DNA from 2 places in the Brachybacterium sp. GCM10030268 genome. Region 1 is predicted to be linked to the other one. Evidence: riboswitches for the same ligand, from Rfam matches in the RefSeq annotation. Region 1 holds a riboswitch; the other holds the start of a gene.

Evidence for each region. Region 1 has a riboswitch for FMN ahead of ribD (bifunctional diaminohydroxyphosphoribosylaminopyrimidine deaminase/5-amino-6-(5-phosphoribosylamino)uracil reductase RibD). Riboswitches for the same ligand answer to the same signal wherever they lie in the genome.
Region 2: linked by a shared signal. The riboswitch ahead of pnuC (nicotinamide riboside transporter PnuC) and the one ahead of ribD (bifunctional diaminohydroxyphosphoribosylaminopyrimidine deaminase/5-amino-6-(5-phosphoribosylamino)uracil reductase RibD) in region 1 are both predicted to bind FMN.

The regions. Positions count from the first base shown of each region.
Region 1 is NZ_JBHTCW010000007.1:69,773-72,971, reverse strand. Features, by position in the region: gene recF (DNA replication/repair protein RecF) at 1-119, shown strand, start outside; gene ACFQRD_RS11275 (DUF721 domain-containing protein) at 116-964, shown strand; FMN riboswitch at 1,031-1,160, shown strand; gene ribD (bifunctional diaminohydroxyphosphoribosylaminopyrimidine deaminase/5-amino-6-(5-phosphoribosylamino)uracil reductase RibD) at 1,287-2,345, shown strand; gene ACFQRD_RS11265 (riboflavin synthase) at 2,363-3,022, shown strand; gene ribB (3,4-dihydroxy-2-butanone-4-phosphate synthase) at 3,019-3,199, shown strand, end outside.
Region 2 is NZ_JBHTCW010000002.1:299,852-303,050, reverse strand. Features, by position in the region: gene ACFQRD_RS04375 (RsmB/NOP family class I SAM-dependent RNA methyltransferase) at 1-897, shown strand, start outside; gene rpe (ribulose-phosphate 3-epimerase) at 894-1,580, shown strand; FMN riboswitch at 1,770-1,887, shown strand; gene pnuC (nicotinamide riboside transporter PnuC) at 1,980-2,684, shown strand; gene ACFQRD_RS04360 (phosphoribosyl-ATP diphosphatase) at 2,720-2,983, shown strand; gene hisG (ATP phosphoribosyltransferase) at 3,128-3,199, shown strand, end outside.

The DNA of each region.
Region 1 (3,199 bases):
AGGTGCTGATCACCACCGCGAACGACAGTGACATCCCCGCGTCCCTGGACGGCGAGATCCACGTCGTCGACGTCAGCCTGGGAGCGGCCGTGCCCCGCGAGGACGGGAGCCGGCCATGACCCCGCGTCCCGGCGGCGACCCAGGCAGCGACGGTCCCTCCCGGCCGCGCCTCGCCAATCCCTACGACCTCTCCACCTGGACCGGTCGCACCGACGGCGCGCGTCCCGGCCCCTCAGCCGGACAGGCACTGCCGGCTCCACCGGAGGAGTCGGGCCGCGGCTCACGGGCGACGGCCCCGAGCGGGTCGGCCCGGTCGCGCCGCGAGGGCAGCACCGGCCCGGACGCGGCCTTCGGGGCGGGCGCCCCTGGTGGTCCCGGCGACGGTGACGGCACGGTGGGCGCGGACGAGACCGAGGAGCTGTACGACCCGCCGGACCTCGCCGCCGTGGCCGACCCCTTCGAACTGGCCCGCCGCACGGTCAACCGCTCGCGGGCCGCGGCGCGGGACCGGGGCCTGTTCCCCATCTCGGCGAAGACCCAGGCACGAGATGTGCGCGACCGATCCGGCAGCGCGCCCGGCTACTCGGGCTCCCGGCCGGACCCCCGGGACCCCCAGAGCATCGAGACCGTGCTGCGCAAAGTGCTGGGGAACCTGGGCTGGAACGCGGGGATGAGCGCCGGGCGCGTGCTGGAGGAATGGGACGACATCGTGGGCGAACGGATCAGCACCCACTGCCGCCCCGTCAGCTTCGAGGACGGCGTGCTCGTGGTCAGCGCCTCCTCCTCCGCCTGGGCATCCCAGCTGCGGATGCTCTCACCCCAGCTGATCACGACCATCGAGGAGCACATCGGCGCCCACGTGATCTCCGAGCTGCGGGTCACGGGCCCGGCCGCGGCCGAGCGCAGCTGGAAGAAGGGCCGGCGCACTGTCACCTGGCGCGGACCCCGCGACACCTACGGGTGATACGCGCCTCGGCCCCGCCACGGCGGGCCACCGACTGCTAGCGTGGGCTCCGACGAGCTGGAAAGCTCGCGTGCACTGGGGTCGGTGAAATTCCGAGCCGGCGGTGACAGTCCGCGACCCGATGGCCTTCGGCCCTCGGTTGACCAGGTGGAACTCCTGGACCGACGGTCAGAGTCCGGATGGGAAGCGCACGCGACGTCGTCCTCCGGACGGCCCTGGCCGCGCACTCTCCGTGCGCTGGCAGCGGCACCCCGGAGTGACGCCGCCTCCGTGACCCCTCCCTCACTCCGGACCGCGAGCGACGCGGACCGGAGGAGAGAGCATGCTGAACACGCATGAGCGCGACGCCCTGCGCCGCGCCTTGGAGATCGCGGCGGATCCTGGCGTCCCCCTCGGCCCCAATCCCCGCGTCGGCTGCGTCCTGCTGACCCCGGACGGCACGGTCCTCGCCGAAGGCCACCACCGCGGGGCCGGCACGGCCCACGCCGAAGCCGACGCCCTCGCCGGCGCTCGCCGTGAGGGAAGGGGATCGCCGGCCGGGGCGACGGCCGTCGTCACGCTCGAGCCCTGCACCCACGTCGGCCGCACCGATCCGTGCGCGGACGCGCTGATCGCCGCCGGCATCGCCCGGGTCGTCATCGCCCGCCGGGATCCGAACCCCGTGGCCGCCGGCGGGATCGAGACGCTGCGCGCCGCAGGGATCGAGGTCGAGGACGAGGTCCCGGAGGATCTCGCGGCGCGGGCGGCCGCCCTGAACCGCGGCTGGGAGCACGGCCTGCGGCACGGCCGCCCCCTGGTCACCGCGAAGATCGCCCTCACCCTGGACGGCAAGGCTGCCGCGGCCGACGGCAGCAGCCGCTGGATCACCGGCGAGACCGCCCGGCAGGAGGTCCACCGCCTCCGCGCCACCTGCGACACCGTGCTGATCGGTACCGGCACCGCGCGCGCGGACCATCCGACCCTCACCGCCCGCCGGGGCGACGGCACGCTCCTGCCCCGGCAGCCGCACCGGGCCGTCATGGGCACCAGCGACCACCCGCCGCTGCCGGCCCTGGACGGAGCCGGCCCCGAGATCCCGCTGCGCACCCGGGATCCCTCCAGCGCCCTCACCGATCTTTTCGAGCGCGGGCAACGCCACGTGCTGCTCGAGGGCGGGCCCACTCTCACCGCCGCCTTCCTCGCCGCCGGCACGGTCGACGAACTCATCGTCCACCTCGCCCCGACCCTGCTCGGCGCCGGCCCCGCCGGGATCGGTGACCTCGGCATCACCACGATCGCCGACCGCCTCGACCTCGACCTCGTCACCACCGAGCCACTGACCTCACCCGACGGGCGCACCGACCTCCAGCTGACCCTGCGCCCCCGCACCACCCGACCCTGACCCGAAGGGAACCCACCATGTTCACAGGCCTCATCGAGGAGCTGGGGACGGTCGACGCCGTCATCCCGCCCGACCAGTCCCATCCCGACCAGCCCCGGCCCGACGGGACCGGGCCCGACCACGGCACCGTCCGGCTGCGGATCCGCTCGCCCCACGTCCTCGAGGACGTCGCCCTCGGCGACTCGATCGCCGTCAGCGGCTGCTGCCTGACCGTCGCGGACATCGACGGCGAGATCTGGACCGCCGACGTCATCCCCACCACCCTCGCCGCCACCACCCTCGCGGGTCTCAGCGCCGGCGACCGCGTGAACCTCGAGCGCTCGCTGCGCGCCGACGGGCGCCTGGGCGGGCACATCGTCCAGGGCCACGTCGACGGGGTCGGCGAGATCCTGGGCCGCGAGGAGGGCGAGGGCGGGACGCTGCTGCGCCTGAGCACCCCGGGCCTGGATCGCTACCTCGTGGAGAAGGGCTCGCTCACCGTGGACGGGGTGAGCCTCACCGTCGCCGCGCTCGAGGACGGCCTGGTCACCATCGGGCTGATCCCCGAGACCCTCGAGCGCACCACGCTTGGCCTGCGCCGCGTGGGCGACCGGGTCAACCTGGAGGTCGACGTGCTCGCGAAGTACGTCGAGAAGCTGACCGCCGGCGCACTGGCCGGAGCGGAGACCGGACGATGAGCACGCTGCGACTGGACCCGATACCCCGCGCGATCGACGACATCGCAGCCGGCCGGCCCGTGATCGTGATCGACGACGAGGACCGCGAGAACGAGGGCGACCTGATCCTCGCCGCGAGCGCCGTGACCCCGGAGCTGCTGGCCTTCGCCGTGCGGTACTCCAGCGGTCTGCTCTGCG
Region 2 (3,199 bases), on a different contig from region 1:
GAGCTGCTGGCCGCCCAGAACGCCGCTCCAGCAGTGTCCCTGGTCATGCGCCCCGGCCTCATCGATCTCGACGAACTCATCGACCACGGCGCGAGCGCCGGCGAGCTCAGCATCTTCGCCGCCTCCTGGCCGTCGGGGGACCCCGGCGGCATCGACCCGGTCAAGCAGGGCCGGGTCGCCGTCCAGGACGAGGGCAGCCAGCTCGCAGCGCTCGCCCTCGCCCTCGGTGCGGACGATCTCGTCCGTGCGGACGACGTGCACTGGCTGGACCTGTGCGCGGGCCCCGGAGGGAAGACGGCCCTGCTGGGCGGGCTGACCATCGACCACGATGCCGACCTGCTCGCGGTCGAGGTCCAGCCCCACCGCACCGAACTCGTCGACCGCTCCATCGCGCCCCTGCAGGAGGCCGGCTGCGAGATCACCACCCGCACCGCCGACGGCACTGAGATCGGTGCGGAACTGCCCGGGCACTTCTCCCGGGTCCTGGTCGACGTGCCGTGCTCGGGTCTGGGCGCCCTGCGCCGCCGCCCCGAGTCCCGCTGGCGCCGCACGCCCGGGGACATCGGCCACCTCGGCGTGCTCCAGCGCGACCTGCTGACCTCCGCGCTGGACGCCACCGCGCCCGGAGGCGTCGTCGCCTACGTGACGTGCTCCCCGCACCTCGCCGAGACCCGACTCGTGGTCACCGACGTCCTGTCCCAACGTGAGGATGTCGAGCAGCTCGATGCCCGAGACGCCGTGCGCGCCGCGATCCAACCGGCCAAGGCCCACGAGGTGGACCTCGGGGAGGGGCCCGCCGTGCAGCTCTGGCCCCACGTGCACGGCACCGACGCCATGTACATCTCCCTGCTGCGCAAGCACCCGATCCCCCTCGCGGAAGGAACCTCGCCCTCATGAACTCCCCGTACTCGACCGATGGCCAGTACATCCACCCCAGCATCCTCAACGCGGACCTGATGAGCATCGGCACCGAGCTGGACAAGATCGCCAGCGCCGACAGCGTCCACGTGGACGTGATGGACAACCACTTCGTGCCCAACCTGACCTTCGGCCCCAGCGTCGTCGAGCAGATCGTGGGACGCAGCGACATCCCCGTGGACGCTCACCTGATGATCGAGGACGCCGACCGCCAGGCTCCCGCCTTCGCCGAGGCCGGCGCAGATTCGGTCACCTTCCATCTCGAGGCCGCCAAGGCGCCGATCAAGCTGGCCCGCGAACTGCGCCGCAAGAACACCGCCGTCGGCGTGGCGCTGCGCCCGGCCACCGCGGTGGAACCGCTGCTGGACGTCATCGGCGAGTTCGACATGCTGCTGATCATGACCGTCGAACCCGGATTCGGCGGGCAGAGCTTCCTGGAGACGATGCTGCCCAAGATCCGCCGCGCCCGCGGCGCGATCAGCGAGGCCAACCTCGAGGTGTCCATCCAGGTCGACGGCGGGGTCAGCCGCGAGACCATCGAACGATGCGCCGAGGCCGGAGCGAACGTGTTCGTCGCCGGCTCCGCGATCTACAAGGCCCAGGACGCCGCCGAGGAGATCACGGCCCTGCGGGAGCTGGCGCGAGGCCACGGGGGTCACTGAGGCCCGCACGCCGCTCACCGGGGCTCATGAAGTCCGGGACATAGGAGCCCGAGCGATCGGGGGCTCAGCCCCCGAATCGTCGGGGTCGACCGGTGCCCGCTGCCCCGGCGGGAGGGCGTTCGCCACACTCGGCCACGGGCCCGCCGGGTCACGACGCGAGGCGGCTAGCATTGTCCCGTCACGACCAGTGACGTGCTCCGGGGTCGGTGAAAGTCCGAGCCGGCGGTGACAGTCCGCGACCCGCTTCGGCGGTGGAGCCGGTGGAATTCCGGCACCGACAGTACAGCCTGGATGAGAGGCGCACGTCCTGCATGTCGCCGGCGCGCCCTGGCGCCTCCCGGCGGCCTGCCGGAACCCCTTTTCCCCCGGAGCCACTGCATCGGCGGAGAAAGGACCGGCATGGATCTTCTGCAGTGGCTCTTCGACGCGCGACTCGAGTTCGCGGGCGGGCAGTTCATCCTCTGGCGCGAGGTGCTCGGCAACCTCTTCGGCCTGCTCAGCGCGCTCGGTGGCATGCGCCGCAAGGTCTGGGCCTGGCCCATCGGCATCGCCGGCAACGCGCTGCTGCTGACGGTGTTCCTGGGCTCCCTGTTCGGCAGCGCCGGGACCGTGGATCTGCTCGGCCAGGCCGGCCGCCAGGTGATGTTCATCGCCACCAGCATCTACGGCTGGGTCCGCTGGCGGCAGGCTCGGCACGAGGGCGGCACCGCCGTCGAGCCCGAGTGGGCCTCCTGGCGGACCCGCATCCTCCTGCTCGTCGCCATGGTCGGCGGCACCGCCGGGCTCACCCCGATCTTTCGCGCCCTGGGCTCCTACGAGCCCGTCTGGGCCGACGCGTGGATCTTCGTGGGCAGCCTCCTGGCCACCTTCGGGATGGCCAAGGGCTGGGTCGAGTTCTGGCTGATCTGGGTGGCCGTCGACATCGTCGGCGTCCCCCTGCTGGTCAGTGCGGGCTACTACGCCAGCGCCCTGATGTACCTCTTCTACGGCGTGTTCACGCTGACGGGGTTCTTCGTCTGGTGGCGGGTGCGCAACCGGCGCGAGCACGACGAACGGGTCACCGTCGAGACCGCCCACCTGGATCCGACGGTCCGCCAGGAATGAGCGACCTCCCCGTCATGACGCGTAAGCTACGCCCCGTGAAGGATTTCGAGGCGTTGTTCGCCGAGCTCACCGAGAAGGCCCGCACCCGACCCGAGGGGTCGGGCACCGTCCGCGAACTGGACTCGGGGGTCCATGGGATCGGCAAGAAGATCGTCGAGGAAGCGGCCGAGGTATGGATGGCCTGCGAGCATGAGACCCATGACGACGCGGCCACGGAGATCAGCCAGCTGATCTACCACCTGCAGGTGATGATGGTCGCCAAGGGCATCACCCTCGAGGACGTCTACGGCCGGCTCTGATCCGAGATCCGACGGCGAGACCGTCGGGCCCGGCGGTCGCCGGGTCCCACGCAACTCGCCCGCACGTCAGCATCGCCCCTCTCCACCCCTGACCACCATCCGTCCCCGTTCCGTGCGCCGCCCCGCGGCGGCGAAGGAGTATCCGTGCTGCGCATCGCTGTTCCCAACAAGGGCGCCCTGTCAGAGCCCGCCGCTGATCTGCTGCAGGAGGCCGGC